4 regions of the Bacillus sp. 2175 genome follow, and region 1 is predicted to be linked to each of the others. Evidence: riboswitches for the same ligand, from Rfam matches in the RefSeq annotation. Region 1 holds a riboswitch; each other region holds the start of a gene.
What was found. A riboswitch is a leader RNA that binds a small molecule or an ion and turns the genes downstream of it on or off. The one in region 1 is predicted to bind S-adenosylmethionine.
Positions count from the first base shown of each region.

Region 2: another riboswitch for S-adenosylmethionine. It lies ahead of ACXKY9_RS14930 (ECF-type riboflavin transporter substrate-binding protein); the one in region 1 lies ahead of ACXKY9_RS01005 (MetQ/NlpA family ABC transporter substrate-binding protein).
Region 3: another riboswitch for S-adenosylmethionine. It lies ahead of mtnW (2,3-diketo-5-methylthiopentyl-1-phosphate enolase); the one in region 1 lies ahead of ACXKY9_RS01005 (MetQ/NlpA family ABC transporter substrate-binding protein).
Region 4: another riboswitch for S-adenosylmethionine. It lies ahead of metK (methionine adenosyltransferase); the one in region 1 lies ahead of ACXKY9_RS01005 (MetQ/NlpA family ABC transporter substrate-binding protein).

Region 1 covers NZ_CM173819.1:169,130-173,649, reverse strand. Annotated here, with positions in the region: gene ACXKY9_RS01015 (DUF6612 family protein) at 1-43, opposite strand, end outside; gene ACXKY9_RS01010 (NAD(P)-dependent alcohol dehydrogenase) at 201-1,109, shown strand; SAM riboswitch class I at 1,189-1,303, shown strand; gene ACXKY9_RS01005 (MetQ/NlpA family ABC transporter substrate-binding protein) at 1,389-2,201, shown strand; gene ACXKY9_RS01000 (methionine ABC transporter ATP-binding protein) at 2,214-3,254, shown strand; gene ACXKY9_RS00995 (methionine ABC transporter permease) at 3,229-3,897, shown strand; gene ACXKY9_RS00990 (SDR family oxidoreductase) at 3,936-4,520, opposite strand, start outside.
Region 2 covers NZ_CM173819.1:2,857,933-2,862,452, reverse strand. Annotated here, with positions in the region: gene ACXKY9_RS14940 (macrolide family glycosyltransferase) at 1-772, shown strand, start outside; gene ACXKY9_RS14935 (aspartate/glutamate racemase family protein) at 864-1,544, opposite strand; SAM riboswitch class I at 1,698-1,813, shown strand; gene ACXKY9_RS14930 (ECF-type riboflavin transporter substrate-binding protein) at 1,954-2,502, shown strand; gene ACXKY9_RS14925 (ABC transporter ATP-binding protein) at 2,513-4,213, shown strand; gene ACXKY9_RS14920 (energy-coupling factor transporter transmembrane component T family protein) at 4,206-4,520, shown strand, end outside.
Region 3 covers NZ_CM173819.1:3,818,344-3,822,863, reverse strand. Annotated here, with positions in the region: gene ACXKY9_RS19665 (methylthioribulose 1-phosphate dehydratase) at 1-362, opposite strand, end outside; gene ACXKY9_RS19660 (2-hydroxy-3-keto-5-methylthiopentenyl-1-phosphate phosphatase) at 359-1,018, opposite strand; gene mtnW (2,3-diketo-5-methylthiopentyl-1-phosphate enolase) at 1,015-2,259, opposite strand; SAM riboswitch class I at 2,324-2,429, opposite strand; gene ACXKY9_RS19650 (pyridoxal phosphate-dependent aminotransferase) at 2,494-3,672, opposite strand; gene ACXKY9_RS19645 (carbon-nitrogen family hydrolase) at 3,687-4,520, shown strand, end outside.
Region 4 covers NZ_CM173819.1:4,489,555-4,494,074, forward strand. Annotated here, with positions in the region: gene ACXKY9_RS23275 (MogA/MoaB family molybdenum cofactor biosynthesis protein) at 1-80, opposite strand, end outside; gene ACXKY9_RS23280 (hypothetical protein) at 317-496, shown strand; gene ACXKY9_RS23285 (hypothetical protein) at 503-682, shown strand; gene ACXKY9_RS23290 (GNAT family N-acetyltransferase) at 703-1,227, shown strand; gene metK (methionine adenosyltransferase) at 1,269-2,468, opposite strand; SAM riboswitch class I at 2,638-2,759, opposite strand; gene pckA (phosphoenolpyruvate carboxykinase (ATP)) at 2,988-4,520, shown strand, end outside.

The sequences.
Region 1 (4,520 bases):
CGACTGCAAGTACTAAACTTGAAATTAAAATAAGTTTTTTCATAACGTCCCCTCCTTCCCAAAAATAATATCATCTCTTTTCCTATGAAATCTATATAATTCGTAATATTTATCTTTAAATTTATTTCCTATATAACAACATGTTTGAGAAAAAGTTTAAATATGATGTAAATAATAACAACTCATTTCAGGAGGTCATTATGAAAGCGATTATTTGTACAAAGTACGGACCACCTAATGTTCTCCAGCTTCAAAATGTAGAAAAGCCTAAACCTAAAAAAAATGAAGTGTTAGTTAAAATTCACGCAACAAGTGTATCGACTGGAGATTGTAGAATACGTGGCTTTAATAGCCCCCTCTTATTTTGGATTCCTATGCGGATCATATTAGGTTTCAGAAAACCGAGAAAACCTATACTTGGCGTAGAGTTATCCGGTGAAATCGAAGACATTGGAACAGATGTAACACAATTTAAAAAAGGAGATCAAGTTTTTGCATTAACAGAACTAAACCTTGGTGGTTATGCGGAATACACATGCGTGCATGAAAGTGGATTAATAGCATTAAAACCTACCAATGTGACATATGAAGAAGCTGCCGTTATTCCTTTTGGCGGAACTTCAGCATTGCACTTCCTTAGAAAAGGACAGATAAAAAAAGGGCAACGAGTACTTATATACGGCGCCTCTGGGTCAGTAGGGACAGCTGCCATACAACTTGCTAAATACTTCGGGGCGACTGTCACAGCCATTTGTAGTAGTTCGAATTTCGATTTAGTAACAACTTTAGGGGCAGACAACGTAATTGATTATATGAAAGAAGATTTTACTAAGCGGGGCGAGCACTACGATATTATATTTGATGCAGTTGGAAAATATAAAAAGTCTCTTTGTACAGATGCATTAATGCCTAATGGAAAATATGTATCTGTGAACGGAATGATGGCAAAGGTCAGTAAAGAAGATATGAACCTGCTAAAACAACTAGCTGAAACAGAAAAGCTAAAACCTGTTATTGATAGAACTTACCGATTAGAAGAAATTGCTGAAGCTCATATATATGTAGAAAAAGGACATAAAAAGGGGAATGTTTCGATTATCTTAAAATAAAATATATTCCGAAAATATCATTGACAATTCTTTTTGTACGATTTACTATTAGTACCATATTCAAAACTACATACACATACTCTTATCAAGAGTGGCGGAGGGACTGGCCCGATGATGCCCGGCAACCGAGCTTATGACGTATAAGCTAAGGTGCTAATTCCTGCAAAACGAGTTTTCGTTTTGGAAGATAAGAGAGGAATCTATTTCGTCTATTCGGCACCTCTCTTATTTTTGGGAGGTGCTTTTTATTTTGGAACGTATATGAAGGGGGATTTATAGATGAAAAAGGTATTATTAAGCATTGTAAGCGGAGCAGTATTATTATTAGGCGCATGTAGCGTGAGTTCAGATAAAGAGGTAAAAGCATTAGACGAGAAAAAGATTACTGTCGGTGTAACAGGTGGACCACATGAACAAATTTTTGAAAAGGTAAAAGAAGTTGCAGCAAAAGATGGTCTCGAAATTGATATAAAAGTATTTAATGATTATGTAGCGCCAAACGTATCATTAGATGAAAAAAGCCTTGATGTAAATAGTTACCAAACGAAATCGTATTTAGATGTATTTAAAGCTGAACGCAATATGAAATTAGCTGAAGTATTTTCAACAGTAACATTCCCTATGGGCGTATATTCTAAAGATATAAAAGATGTAAAAGACTTAAAAGAGGGCGATGCAATTGCTGTACCAAATGACCCAACAAATGAACTTCGAGCTTTAAAATTATTTGAAAAAGCAGGGGTTTTAAAAGTTGATCCAAAGGCTACAGAAAAAGCGACTGCAAAAGATGTAATTGAAAATCCAAAAAAATTAAAGATTGTCGAATTAGAGGCATCTCAATTACCAACGCAACTAAGTGAAGTGAAAGCAGCTGCAATTAACACAAACTTTGCATTAGGTGCAAAATTAAGTCCAGCGAAAGATTCTATCTTCCGCGAAGGAAAAGATTCACCATATGTGAACTGGGTCGTTGTTCGTACTGAAAATAAAGATGATGCCGTTGTAAATAAATTAAAGAAAGCTTATCAGTCTAAGGAAGTAAAAGAGTTTATCGAGAAAAAATTTGATGGTTCAGTTTTACCATCTTGGTAGGAGCTGACGATAATGATTGAATTAAAAAACATATCCAAAGTATTTACAACAAAAAAAGGGAATGTTGAGGCTCTTAAGTCTACTTCCCTTAAAGTAGAAAAAGGCGAGATATTTGGAATCATTGGGTATAGTGGCGCTGGTAAAAGTACATTGATTCGATGTGTAAATTTATTAGAAAAACCAACGACAGGAAATATCATTGTAAACGAACAAGACTTAACAACGTTATCGACAAAAGAACTAGCAAAAGCGAGACAAAAAATCGGAATGATCTTCCAAGGATTCAATTTACTTAAAACTGTTACCGTTTATGAAAATATCGCATTACCGTTACGGCTTGCTGGCATTCCAAAAGCAGAAATTGAAAAAAGAGTAGAAAAGTATTTACGCATTGTCGATCTTTTTAATCGAAAAGATGCGTATCCAAGCGAACTTTCTGGTGGTCAAAAACAGCGTGTTGCAATTGCTCGTGCGCTATCACATGAACCTGAAGTGTTATTAAGTGATGAAGCAACGAGCGCATTAGATCCCGAAACAACCGATTCTATCCTTGATTTGTTATTAAAGATTAACGAAGAAATCGGAATTACGATTTTACTCATTACACATGAAATGAATGTCATCCAGCGTATATGTGACCGCGTTACTATTATGGAACATGGATCTGTAGTCGAAAGTGGGACTGTAAAAGATATTTTCACAAACCCACAACATGTAACCACGAAGAAATTTGTAAATAGCGCATTTGCAGCGAAAATTCCAAAAGAGGTACAGAAAGAACTACAAAGTACTGGAGAAATTGTAACACTTTCATTTATTGGCACTACTTCAGGGGAACCTGCCTTAGCCGTTGCCACAAAACGTTTCCAAGTGTATCCGAATATTTTATCCGGTAATATTACGCAGTTAAAACATGAAGCATATGGGAAACTAGTCGTTCATATGCAAGGGGAACAAAATGAAATCCACCGTGCTTTATCATTTTTACAAGAGCAAGGAATCATCGTAGAAGGAGGTAGAACAGATTATGGGAAACAAGTCCTTTTTGGATGAATGGGGTAAAGTCATATGGGAAGCCACAATCCAAACCTTTCAAATGACATCTATCTCATTACTCATCTCGATCCTTATTGCATTACCACTTGGCGTCACACTTGTTTTAACGAGACCTGGTGGGCAGCGTGAAAATAAAATCATCTATCCTATTCTTAATACAATTATTAATATCATTCGCTCTCTTCCATTTATCATTCTATTATTCTTTATTTTACCTTTTACAAAGTTTCTAATGGGAACGTCCATTGGCGTGCAAGGTGTTATCGTACCGCTTGTCGTCTTCACAGCCCCTTATATCGCACGTTTAATGGAGACAGCTTTACTAGAAGTCGATCGCGGTGTCATTGAAGCCTACCAAGCGATGGGCGTTTCTACTATAAAAATCATTTGGCACGTTATGGTGAAAGAAGCACGTCCCTCCCTTGTACTCGGATTAACAATCGCAACGATCGGCTTAATCGGCGCAACAGCAATGGCTGGCCTTGTAGGTGCTGGCGGGCTAGGGGATTTAGCATACCGCTTCGGACATTTACGCTACGAGCCTGAAGTAATGTATGCAACCGTCTTTATTTTAATTATCCTCGTTCAAGGATTACAATCTTTAGGGAATGGTGTTGCACGAAGATTGAAGAAAGATTAAAAAAGAAGGCATCTCACCCTGGTGAGATGCCTTCTTTTTTATCTTTTAAATCCACCTTCTGAATGAATAACTTGCCCAGTAATCCACTCGGCCTCTTCACTTACTAAAAATTTAATGAGTCTAGCTGCATCCCTTGGCTCACCAATTCTGCCAAAAGGAAACATCGGCTTTAACCCTTGTTTTATCTCTTCAGTCATCCATCCTGTATCGGTTGGTCCTGGATTAATTGCATTCACTGTTATTCCTAAATGAGCTACCTCTGCTGACAACGTACTAGTAAGAGCATCAATAGCTCCCTTCGTTGTCGCATAAGCTAGTTCTCCTGCCATAGGACCTTGAAATTGCCCCGAAGTAATATTAACAATTCTACCACCAGATTTCTTATCAAATCCCCGGGAAAATTGACTACTGAGCAATGTAGTCGCACGAACATTTACCATATAATGCTTATCTAATTCTTCAGCAGTCAACGTAGAGAAATTATTATTCGTAGAATATGCTGCATTATTAATTAATATATGAGGGTACCCTAATTGTTCAGTAACTTTATTTATAAGCTCTTTTGGTGCATCATTCTGAGTTAAATCTAACTCCATACTTGATACTTTAACACCGTTTTTTAG
Region 2 (4,520 bases), 2.6 Mb from region 1:
TCATCCAAATGCAGATATGCCATTCCAACCAGAGGAAATCTCTGAAAAATTACTAAATCAGATGGAACATAAATTTGGAGTAAAACCAAAGAATAATCTTCAATTTATGAATAATAAGGGTGATGTTTGTCTCGTATACACAAGTCGCTATTTCCAACCTAATAACGAATCGTTCGGAGAAAATAACATTTTTATTGGACCGAGTATTTCAAAGCGTAAAACAAATATAAAGTTTCCACTGGAATCACTTAAAGAAAAGAAAGTTATTTATATTTCAATGGGAACACTGCTTGAAGGACTCGAACCATTCTTTAATACTTGTATTGATACTTTTTCAGATTTTGATGGGATAGTTGTAATGGCAATTGGTGATAGAAATGATATTTCTAAAATTAAGAAAGCACCAGATAATTTTATAATTGCTCCATACGTACCTCAATCAGAAATATTAAATGAAGCAGATGTTTTTATTACACATGGTGGTATGAATAGCGTACACGATGCCATTCATTATAATGTCCCATTTGTAATAATACCGCATGATAAAGACCAGCCAATGATAGCGCAAAGATTAACTGAGCTTGAAGCGGCACATAGACTATTGAAAGAACATGTTAATGTGCACACTTTAAAAGAGGCCGTAACAGATGTTCTTTCAAATGAAAAGTATAAACATGGTATAAGAAAACTTAATGATAGCTTTTTAAAATGTGGTGGTTCAAAAGAAGCAATTGCAGTTATTGAATCTCTTTTAAATAAAGTAAAATTTTAATCAGTAGGGATTTTACTACCCATAAATAGCGGGATAAATAGTCGTAACTGTATACAAGCATAGAGGTTCTCACCTTTATGCTTGTATATTCTTATCCAGCAAATTGCACAGCAGTATTTGCGTGTAAAAAAGCAGTATCAAAAACGGGAACAGTAAGATCATTTTGGGAGATAAGTAAAGGTATTTCAGTACAGCCTAATAATATACCTTCAGCGCCGTTTTGAATTAATGATTTTGTAATTTGTAATAACTTTTCTTTAGATGTTTCTGAAATGATCCCTCTACTTAATTCATCTAATATGACATGGTGGATAAAGGTTCTTTCCTCTTCATTTGGGATAATTGTCTCAATGTTATATTTCGCTAATCGTGATTTATAGAAATCTTGCTCCATCGTTTGTTTTGTTCCTAATAGTCCGATACGTTTTATACTCTGTTCTACCATTTCTTTAGCACTTACATCACCAATGTGAAGAAGCGGGATAGATATTGCTTGTTCTACTTCTTCGGCAAATAGATGTACGGTATTTGAACACATTAATAAACATTCAGCCCCAGATTTTTCAACTTTCTTTGCAACTGTAACTAGTTCATTTTTCACTTCTTCATATTGATGGTTTTGTAATAAAGTAGTTACTTCACCAAAGTCCATACTATATAAAACTAACTTTGCATTTTGATCGTATTGAGAGAGTGTAAGTGTATTAATATGTTTATAGTATAATGATGTAGATTCCCAACTTAATCCTCCAATCAAACCAATAACTTTCATAATGCATTCCTCCCGAAACGATTTTGAATTTATTATTTCACAATTCCGATAAGAATACAATGATTTAAATGATCTATTTAATAAAAAATAAAAATAGTGAGAAAAGTATTGAAATTTATACTTTTTAGTGCCATAATACGAATTACAAATTAATACTTATCCAGAGAGGTGGAGGGAACGGCCCTAAGAAACCTCAGCAACCCCTATGCAATTTTATAGGAAGGTGCTAATTCCGCAGAGGACACGATGTGTTTTTTGAAAGATAAGAGGATTCTTGAATGTGAAAGAAAATGACCTCTTATGTAAGAGGTCATTTTTTTGTTGTATAGAAAGGGAGTGTCGATGCATAATTCATTTTTAAATTAAATATAGAGTAATAAAAGTTGACTAATATGAGAGGGGAATTGTCATGAACAAATTATCAACAAAGTTAGTAGTAGCAATCGGTATTGGAGCAGCATTATACGGGATATTAGGACTTTGGGGATTTTCCATTGCACCGAATACATTTATTAAACCAGCATTAGCTATATTAACTGTTTTTGGAGCATTATTTGGTCCAGTGGCAGGACTGTTAATCGGACTTATCGGTCATACCGTAACAGATACGATTGCTGGCTGGGGTATTTGGTGGGGCTGGGTTATTAGTTCAGGTATTATTGGTTTTTCAATGGGGCTTATTCAAAAAAGAGTTGGTTTTAGTGTGAAAAACGGGTCATTTAACAAGGGGGATATTTCTTATTTAGCAATTACTGGGCTAGTTGGTATTGTCATTGCTATTATATTTGCTGGGGCATTCGATATTATTGTGATGGGAGAACCATTTGACAAAATTGTTATACAAGTATTAGGAGCAACAATTTCCGATGTCATCGTTTTCTTAGTACTTGGATTGCCACTTACAATTGGTTTGGCGAAATCCAATAAGAAACATACACATTTAAAAATTGAAAAGTAGGGATGTTAACATGCAACCAATTATTTCGTTTGAACAATTCACCTTTCAATATGGGCATGCTGTGCAGCCTACTTTAAGTGATATTACCTTTCATATATACCCTGGGGAAAAAGTGCTAATTGCTGGACGAAGTGGCTCAGGAAAGTCGACATTAGCTCATTGTATAAATGGGCTAATCCCATTTTCTTACGAAGGGAATAGTACAGGTAACGTTTTAATTGCCGGTAAAGATCCGAGGGAAGGAAGTATTTTTGAACAAAGTAAACAGGTAGGAACAATTTTGCAAGATCAAGATGCTCAATTTATTGGTCTGACAGTAGAGGAAGATGTAGCTTTTTATTTAGAAAATGAATGTGTAAAGCAAGATGACATGAAAAAGATTGTTTCGGACTCATTAAGAAAGGTGAAGATGCATACGTTTCATAAACAAAGTCCATATGAATTATCAGGAGGTCAAAAGCAAACAGTTTCTCTAGCGGGTTTATTAACAACAAATGCGGATATATTATTGTTCGATGAACCGTTAGCTAATTTAGATCCACTAAGCGCCTTACATACGATAAAACTTATGAAAGATATACATGAACAATATAATAAAACGATTGTTATTATCGAACATAGAATAGAAGAAATTTTAAACCTGGATTTAGACAAAGTTATATTAATTGATGAAGGTAAAGTCATTGCGATAGGAACACCAAAAGAAATCTTAGCGTCAAATATATTACCACGTATCGGCTTAAGAGAGCCTATTTACATCGAAGCATTAAAGAGATTACATTTTGATAGTAATAATGACGTAATATATCCAATGGAAAACCTTCAAAAAGAAAAGGTAAGCAACGTTATAAAAGAGTGGATGGAGAAACAAGTCATATTAAAAGGGAATACTAAAAACAAGGAATTACTTAAAGTGGAGAATTTATCATTTTCATACTCTAATAAACAAAAAGTATTAGAAAATGTAAACCTTTCAATATATGAAGGAGAAATTGTGGCACTGTTAGGACATAATGGAGCAGGGAAATCAACATTAGCTCATAGTCTTATAGGCATAAACAAAATGAAAAATGGGAAAATCTTGTTAAAAGGTGAAGATATTAGTTCTTGGTCTATTCGTAAACGTGGGGAAATCATATCTTACGTGATGCAAAATCCAAATCATATGATTACACAGCCTACTGTTTTTGAAGAAGTTTCATTTACATTAACATTACATAATTTTTCTAAGGAAGAAATTAAGAATAGAGTAGAAGGAACTTTAAAAATTTGTGGTTTATATCCATTTCGTAATTGGCCAATTCAAGCACTAAGCTATGGGCAAAAAAAGAGATTAACAATCGCATCTGTATTAACAACAAATCCTAAACTTATCATATTAGATGAACCGACAGCGGGACAAGATTATTATCACTATAAACAATTTATGTCTTTTATTAAAAACCTAGCTAAAAAGGGAATTTCATTTGTTTTTATCACTCACGATATGAATCTCGCGCTAGAATATACAGACCGTGCAGTAGTTCTACATGAAGGGAAAATTATTGCGGATAATACAGTGTTTGATGTATTAGGCGATCAAGAAACGTTACAAAGAGCCAACTTAAGAGAGAGTTCTTTAACCAAGCTTGTTAAATTTAGTGGGATTGCATGTCCAGAAAAATTTATGGAGCTTTATTTAGACAGTAATAGGAGGGAGGAAGGTGCATAGTACATATTTTCATCGTATGGATGGGATAGTGAAATTGTTTTTATTTATTTTTTGTATGACGCTTACTTTTTTGTTTTTTGATTTTCGGGTGTTGCTAATATTATTTATTATTGGGTGTATCGGGCTCAGCATTGCTAAAATTCCATTTCGTAAAATTTTAATTGTTTTTAGTGTCATATTTACATTTAGTTTATTAAACTCTGTCATGATTTTATTGATTACACCAACTCATGGATCTGAATTAACTGAATCATATACCGCGTTTTTACATGTTGGATATGCAACGATTACATATGAAACATTATTT
Region 3 (4,520 bases), 1.6 Mb from region 1:
ATTTCTTGATTTTGAAGGGTGACTGCATCACTATATAAATTTGTGATGACATTATTATCAGTTGTATGAACATGAAGTACGCACCCGGCATTCGTATTGTTATAAATGTGTGTATGCAATATTGTTTCTGCTGAAGGGCGTAATTCAGTCTCTAAAACGGGAACTCCTACATGATCTACTAATAGAAAATCATCTGGAGTGGTTTTTGTTTTATCTTTACCGCTTGCTGTAATAAGAAAAGTAAGTGGTTCATGGCTAACCTTTATAGAAATATTACCACTTGTTGCTGGAAACCAATTTCGTGTTGTTAACTCTTTTTTTAACTCGCTTAAGTCATACCATTGACGAAAAAGTTGTTTCATGCCTTCACCTCCAACAAAAGTTTTAATTCAGCTTGCACATCTTGAAATGTTTCAAACGGTGTATAAGCAATATGATTTTCTTCACACTTTGTAATAAGAAAATCGCGAGCGAATACTTTATCAGCTTGTTTCGCGGCTTGTAAATCAGTAATAGAATCTCCAATTACAATATGAAAGTCATTTGTATCACTTAATTTACGGATTAATGATGATTTACATAATCCGCAATGATTTTGACAATGATCATCACAAGAATGAGGCCATTTAACTGTAATAAACTCTGCTGAAAAGTCTGTTTCATTACAATAAATTTGCTCTTTTGGAATGATTCCTTGTAAGAGTGGATAGACGAAGAAATCCATTCCACCTGATATCACGTAAAAAGAAATGTTATTTTCCTTTACGAATTGTATAAACTCATGAAAACCACTACGGATTTCAGCAGTTTCTATTAAAAATTGAATAATATCATCGTGCAGATTAGTAGGTATTAATTGAAATAATCGAGAAACACCTTCTTGAATGGATAGTTCTTGTGATAAAATTTTATTCTTTACTTCTTCGGCTTCTGGTGGTGCGAATTTTTCCATAATGGACATAATGTTATCATTATTTGTAATCGTGCCATCGAAATCACAAAATACTTGAATACTCATAATTTCACCTCATAAGAGGGATTTCCCCATATTTGTAGTGCACTATGCAAATTTATGTCGTCTACTTCATGGAGTGGTTTATTTTGCAAAGTAGCATCAATTGCAGTACGGAAAGCTTTACCGCCGCCTTGCGCTCCATTTGGATGTCCGTGTATCCCGCCGCCAGCATTAATAACAACATCTTTACCGAAATCTCGTACAATAAAGGGAACGAAACCAGGATGAATACCAGCAGACGGAACAGAAAAGCTCTTCTTGAAAAATGCATCGTCTTCAGTTAAATATTTTGAGATAGCAAGAGCCTCCTCTTTTTCTAGCGCAACACTTCCGTATGGAGATGGGAATAATGAAAAGTCAGCCCCAGCATAACGTAGTAGCTTTCCAAGTAATAATGGTGATGAAACTCCATATAACTTGGATGCTGAATAAGCACCACTTACAGCAGGATGTGCCATAATAGGAACTGGGATTTCATCATCTTCTGCAAGTGATTGTAGTACATCTAGTCCGTAAGCAAATACGTTAAATAATAGAATATCAGCTCCAGCTTGCACTGCACGTTTAGCATTTTCTTTTAAATCAAAAGTTCGTCCTGTTAAATTTAAGGCATATAACGTTTTATGACCGTATGTTTCGTAGACAGATTGTAAAACTTCTTTTCCAGATACAATGCGTTTCGTAAGTGGTGTTAATGCATTTTCAAATAATATTTCATCATCTTTTACTATATCTACACCACCAATTGCTTGATCGCGTAATTGTGTTTTTAAATACCCAATGTTTCGTCCAATCATTCCTTTAAAAATACTCATTAAAAGGGGACGATCATGCACTTGTAAAAGATTTCGAATACCATCTATCCCGAATTTTGGACCAGGAAAATGTTTTTTTAACTCGTCTGAAAAAGTTAAGTCAATTAGTTTTACTTCGCCATCAAGTGATAGCTTTCCAAATGTAGTCGTTAAAATCGCTGGTAAATCTGGACTGAAGTTTAATAGCGGATATTCGATTTTAATAATTCCGCGTTTTACTTTTTTACGTAAATACGAATTGGTATATTCATGTTCAGCTAATTCCTCAACATGAATGACGTTGCCTTTATGCTGCTTTAATTGTTCTTGCAATAAGTGTGGCAAATGAGTCCAAGAGCCAATTGTTAAACCGAGTGCAATTTGCTCAGCTTTTTTTTCTAAGTTATGTGAATCATCATGGATTAAATACGTCGCTATAATTCCGCTCATTGTTATAACCTCCTAGTTAAATAAAAAAACCTCTCAGCTAAGGAGAGGTTTTTTTACAACCAGCTCCTTATCTGTCAGCGTAATGCTGCGAGAATTAGCACCGTGTCTACAATTGTAGATCGGTTGCCGGGTTTCGTCGGGCTCGTCCCTCCACCTGCTCTTGATAAGAAGTATTTAGAAATGTTTAAATTTTTAAGATAACTGAATTTTGTCAGATATTTTTCGTGTTGTCAATTACTTTTTGAAAAAATTTAATTTATCAATTCGATTAATGGCTTCCCGTAATCTATCTTCTGCATGCAAGAGACCAACACGGACATACCCTTCCCCATGCTTACCAAATCCAACACCAGGAGCAACTGCGACATGTGCTTTTTCTAGTAAAATATCAGAAAATTGCTCAGAGGTATATCCTTTTGGAACGGGAAGCCATGCAAAGAATGATCCTTTTGGAATGTCTACATTCCAACCAATTGAGTGACAGGCTGAAATAAGAGCGTTTCTTCGAGATTCGTAACTATTTACAAGGTCTATTACGCAAGACTGTGAACTTAATAGCGCTTCTCGAGCAGCATCTTGAACTGCACCGAATATACTAACATACATATGATCTTGTAATAGGTTAATTGTTTCAATCACACTTTCATTCCCTACAGCAAAAGCGATGCGCCAGCCAGCCATATTGAAAGTTTTTGATAATGTGTAAATTTCAATTCCTATATCTTTCGCACCATCTGCTTGCAAGAAACTAACAGGTTTTTGACCATCAAATCCGATAGCGCCATAAGCAAAATCGTGAACAACTAATATATTATGTTTATTAGCAAAGTGAATGGTTGCATCAAAAAAATCTTTTGATGCAGTAGCACCGGTAGGATTATTTGGATAGTTTAAAAACATTAATTTTGCACGCTCTGCAATAGAGTCATCAATGTTTGTATAATCTGGTAAAAAGTTATTTTCTGCAATAAGCGGCATTGTTTCAAAGTGTGCTTTTGCTAAAGCAACCCCGGATAAATAATCTGGATAACCTGGATCCGGAACGAGAATCGTATCACCAGGATTTGTAAAACAAATCGGTAATTCTACTAGTCCAGCCTTCCCGCCAAACAAAATAGCAACTTCAGTTTTTGGGTTTAATTCGACGCCGTATTCACGTTTATAGAATGTAGCCACGGCTTCCTTTAAGCTTTCATGTCCGCGAAATGGCGGATATTTATGATGAATGGTCTTTTCGGCAGCATCTTGTAAAGCTTTTACGATATGCTGCGGTGTTGGTTGATCTGGATTACCTTGACCTAGATTAATAACATCGTGACCAGCTGCAACGACTTTGTTAACTTTTGCAACAAGTGAAGCGAAAAATTGTGTTGGCAATGATGTTACTATCTCAGAAGGTTGAAATAATTTCATACTTTCCACCTCTTTTGAAAGTTGTTACAATTCTAGTGACAAATGATATAATCTTTCCAGTATTTTGTAAAGAAAAAAATAAGAATGGGGCTGAAAAAATGAAAGTCGCATGTATTCAAATGGATATTGTTTTTGGAGATGTAGAAAAAAATATTGAGAATGCTAAAAATAAAATAAGCGAAGCTATGAAGGAAAGGCCAGATGTTATCGTCTTACCAGAACTATGGACAACAGGATATGATTTAACGAGACTTTCTGAAATTGCAGATAGGGATGGAGTGGAAACGAAAGAAAAGTTAATAGAATGGGCGAAGCAATATGATATACATATTGTTGGTGGTTCTATAGCAAAGCAAACAGAGCAAGGCGTTACAAATACGATGTATGTTGTAAATAATGAAGGACAGCTAGTCAACGAATATAGTAAAGTACATTTATTTCAGCTTATGGATGAACATAAATATTTAATAGCCGGTAATGGTACGGGCGAATTTAAGCTAGATGATGTCGAATGCGCTGGAACAATTTGTTATGATATTCGTTTTCCAGAGTGGATGCGTGTCCATACTGCTAAAGGGGCAAAAGTATTATTTGTTGTAGCAGAATGGCCATTAGTTCGTTTAGCACATTGGCGTTTGCTATTGCAAGCAAGAGCAGTTGAAAATCAGTGTTATGTTGTTGCGTGTAATAGAGCAGGAAAGGATCCAAATAATGTATTTGCGGGTCATTCTTTAATTGTGGACCCTTGGGGTGAAGTTGTAGTAGAGGCGAATGAAGAGGAATCAATTTTATTTGGAGAGCTTGAATTCGAGAAAATTAAAGAAGTACGTAAAGGAATTCCGGTTTTT
Region 4 (4,520 bases), 950 kb from region 1:
TCCGTACGTGTATCGGAAATTGTAACAATCTTGCAACGCACTTCTTTTGGAGCTTGTTTTTTATGTTCAGTTACACTCATTTTTTATCTTTCCTTTCTTAAAGACTTTTCTTCATTTTATCATACATACCTTTACACAATTATGTATGAAGCCAATCATGCGCCATGATACAATATAAGTATACTAACCCACAAAAAGGAAAGTGTACTTTCTTATACTCCTAGACTACACATCTTTAGCTACTCTTTATATTTTCTACATAATAGAATTCAATTTTAAAACTTGTACTAAAAAATAAATTGGAGGTCTACATTGTATGGAACTTTATAAAAAATTAACAACAACATTTATCCTCTTATTCATCGCTTCAATCACTGTCGGCTTTTCCTTAAAAGGCGCAATTCCATACGCTACATTAGTAAGCATTATATTCGCGACACTATTTTTACTAAGTAGTGCCTTTTGCGCAAGTAAAGCACGTCAAATGAAAGGTTGATCACATATGTTCAAAAAGAAATCAATCTTTTGTAAATCATGTAAAACAGAAATACAAACGTATGAAAAAGCGTGGATTCATATGCCCTTTCCGGCGAATGACATGACGAATATGAAAAAGTATATTGAATTAGAAGGACAAATTTATTGTAGTTCGTGTGTTGAGATAATGAACAAAAACCAGTAAATACAAAAGGGGTGTTTACATTGTTTGAATCCAACCGTATCCAGTTACGAAAGTTTTCCGAAGATGATATTCTAACATATTATAAATGGCATAATGATATAGACGTTATGAGTTCAACTACACTCACTCTTGATAAATATTCCTTTCAAGACACAGAAAAACTTTGCCGGCAATTTATTCATTCTTCGAACTCTAAGACCTATATCATTGAAGAAAAAGCTACGCATCTTCCAATTGGTATTACTTCTTTAATTCATATTGATTCGTATAATCGAAACGCTGAATGCATTATTGATATTGGTAAAAAGGATTACTGGGGGCAAGGTTATGGGCAGGAAGCTTTAACCCTATTATTGGATTATGCATTTTTAGAATTAAATTTACATCGCCTTTCTTTACGAGTATTTTCTTTTAACGATAGAGCAGTTAAATTATATAAATCACTTGGTTTTCAACATGAAGGAACTTGTAAAGAAGCTATATTCCGCAACGGCACTTGGCATGACATTGAACTCTTCGCTTTATTCCAACGTAATTATAAATAAAAAAAGCTTTGCGCTCACCGCGCAAAGCTTTTTTTCATATATTATAGACCAGCTTGCTCTTTTAAAGCTGCAGCTTTGTCTGTACGTTCCCATGATAGATCTACATCAGTACGTCCGAAGTGGCCGTAAGCTGCTGTTTGTTTGTAAATTGGGCGACGTAAGTCTAACATTTTAATAATACCAGCCGGGCGAAGATCGAAGTTGTTACGAACTAGTTCTACTAGTACGTCTTCAGATACTTTACCAGTGCCGAATGTATCAACTGAAATTGATACTGGTTGTGCTACACCGATTGCGTATGCAAGTTGTACTTCTGCTTTTTCAGCAAGACCAGCTGCTACGATGTTTTTCGCAACATAACGAGCTGCATATGCTGCAGAACGGTCAACTTTCGTTGCATCTTTACCAGAGAATGCACCGCCACCGTGGCGAGCGTATCCACCGTAAGTATCAACGATGATTTTACGTCCTGTTAAACCAGCATCACCTTGTGGTCCACCAATTACGAAGCGGCCAGTTGGATTAATGAAGAATTTCGTTTCTCCATCCATTAATTCTGCTGGTACTACAGCTTTAATTACGTGCTCTTTTAAGTCGCGATCGATTTCTTCCCATGTAACATCTGGATGATGTTGTGTAGAAATTACGATAGTATCAACACGTACTGGTTTACCATTTTCATCATACTCAACTGTAACTTGCGTTTTTCCATCTGGACGTAAGTATGATAATGTATCATCTTTACGTACTTCAGTTAAACGGCGAGCTAATTTGTGAGCAAGCGAGATTGGAAGTGGCATTAATTCTTGTGTTTCATTACATGCAAAACCAAACATTAAACCTTGGTCTCCTGCACCAATTGCCTCAATCTCAGCGTCAGTCATTTGACCTTCGCGTGCTTCTAGCGCTTGGTCAACACCCATAGCGATGTCAGCAGACTGCTCATCGATAGATGTTAAAACAGCACAAGTTTCTGCATCGAATCCGTATTTTGCGCGTGTGTAACCAATGCCTTGAATTGTTTCACGAACGATTTTCGGAATATCTACGTAAGTAGAAGTCGTAATTTCCCCCGCTACCAATACTAAACCAGTTGTTACAGTTGTTTCACAAGCTACACGTGCATTTGCGTCTTTTGATAAGATCGCATCTAAAATTGAATCAGAAATTTGGTCACAAATTTTATCTGGATGTCCTTCAGTTACAGACTCAGATGTGAACAGATGACGTTTTTTTGTCATGTGGTAAACCTCCCTACAGTAATTGTATATATTGTACGGAACTCATCCTTAATTTGCCACAAACTGCGACATACATTTATTCTCCCACACAAGCATACAGAAAAACCTTTCCTACTTTACATAGAGGAAAGGTTTAATTTGCTACTTGCATACTGCTTTTTGCCCTTCGCTCTTATCGTTCGAGACCTGTAGCCTCGCACAGGTTTTAGCACCTATTCACCTGCATTTATCAATACAAGTGAGGTTGCTGGGCTTCATCGGGCCTGTCCCTCCGCCAGCTCGGGATAAGAGAGTATCCGTCCCAACCTATACTAAAGAAATGATATTCATTTGTCAATTAATATTCACATTTTCCTGAAAGTTTTTCTCAATACGCCTGAAATGAAATATTAATAAGGAAATAATGCATTCACACAAACAAAAAGAAATAAATAGTATACATTATTTATATAATTGTGTTATACTCTTGTTGGGGATTACGAGAAATATTTCATTAAATGAAAAGGATGGTATATAAATATGAGTACTGTGAATGTCCAAATTGGTTTACACGAATTATTGAACGGAAGCAATGCACAGATTCAACTAAGTGTTCCGCAATTAGTGGAAAAAGTATTAATGCGAAATGAAGGGAAATTAACTTCTACTGGTGCCGTTTCTGCTTCAACAGGAAAATATACAGGACGTTCTCCTAAAGATAAATTTATTGTGAAAGAAGCATCGGTTGCTGACAAAATTGCTTGGGGAGCTGTGAACCAACCGATTTCTGAAGAACATTTTAATAAATTATATACTAAAGTTTTAGAATACTTAAAAGAAAAAGAAGAGTTATTCGTCTTCAAAGGATTTGCAGGCGCTGACCGCAATTACCGCCTACCAATTCAAGTTATTAACGAATATGCATGGCACAATTTATTTGTACATCAATTATTCATTCGTCCAACTGAAGAAGAATTAACGACTCATGAATCAGAGTTCACAATTGTTTCTGCACCGAATTTCAAAGCTGATCCAGCTGTTGACGGTACAAACTCTGAAGCATTCATTATGGTTTCATTCGAAAAACGCATCGTATTAATTGGTGGTACAGAATACGCTGGAGAAATGAAAAAATCAATCTTCTCTATTATGAACTTCTTATTACCTGAACAAGATATTCTTTCTATGCACTGTTCTGCAAACGTAGGTGAAGAAGGCGATGTAGCATTATTCTTCGGTTTATCTGGAACAGGTAAAACAACATTATCTGCTGATCCAAACCGTAAATTAATTGGTGATGATGAGCACGGTTGGTCTGATAACGGTGTATTCAATATTGAAGGCGGTTGCTACGCGAAATGTGTAAACCTTTCTCACGAGAAAGAACCACAAATTTTCGATGCAATCACATTTGGATCTGTTTTAGAAAACGTTATCATTAATGACCAAACGCGTATCGCAGACTATAACGATACTACTTTAACAGAAAATACTCGTGCTGCATACCCTATGCATGCGATCGACAATATCGTACTGCCAAGTGTTGCTGGACACCCAAATACAATCATTTTCTTAACTGCTGATGCATCTGGCGTATTGCCTCCAATCAGTAAGTTATCAAAAGAACAAGCTATGTATCATTTCTTAAGTGGTTACACTAGTAAACTAGCAGGAACAGAGCGCGGTGTTACATCTCCGCAAGCAACATTCTCAACTTGCTTCGGTTCACCATTCTTACCACTTGATGCATCTCGCTATGCTGAAATGCTTGGTGAAAAAATTGAGAAACACGATGCGAAAGTATTCTTAGTAAACACTGGCTGGACTGGTGGCGAATACGGCGTTGGTAAACGTATGAACTTAGGTTACACTCGTGCAATGATTCAAGCTGCATTAAACGGTGAACTTGCGAAAACTGAAACAGCTAAACATGACATCTTCGGTCTTGAAGTTCCACTTCACGTACCAGGTGTACCTGACGAAGTGTTAATGCCTGAACAAACTTGGGCTGATAAAGCTGCTTACAAAGCAAAAGCAATCGAACTTGCAAATGAATTCAAAGCTAACTTCAAA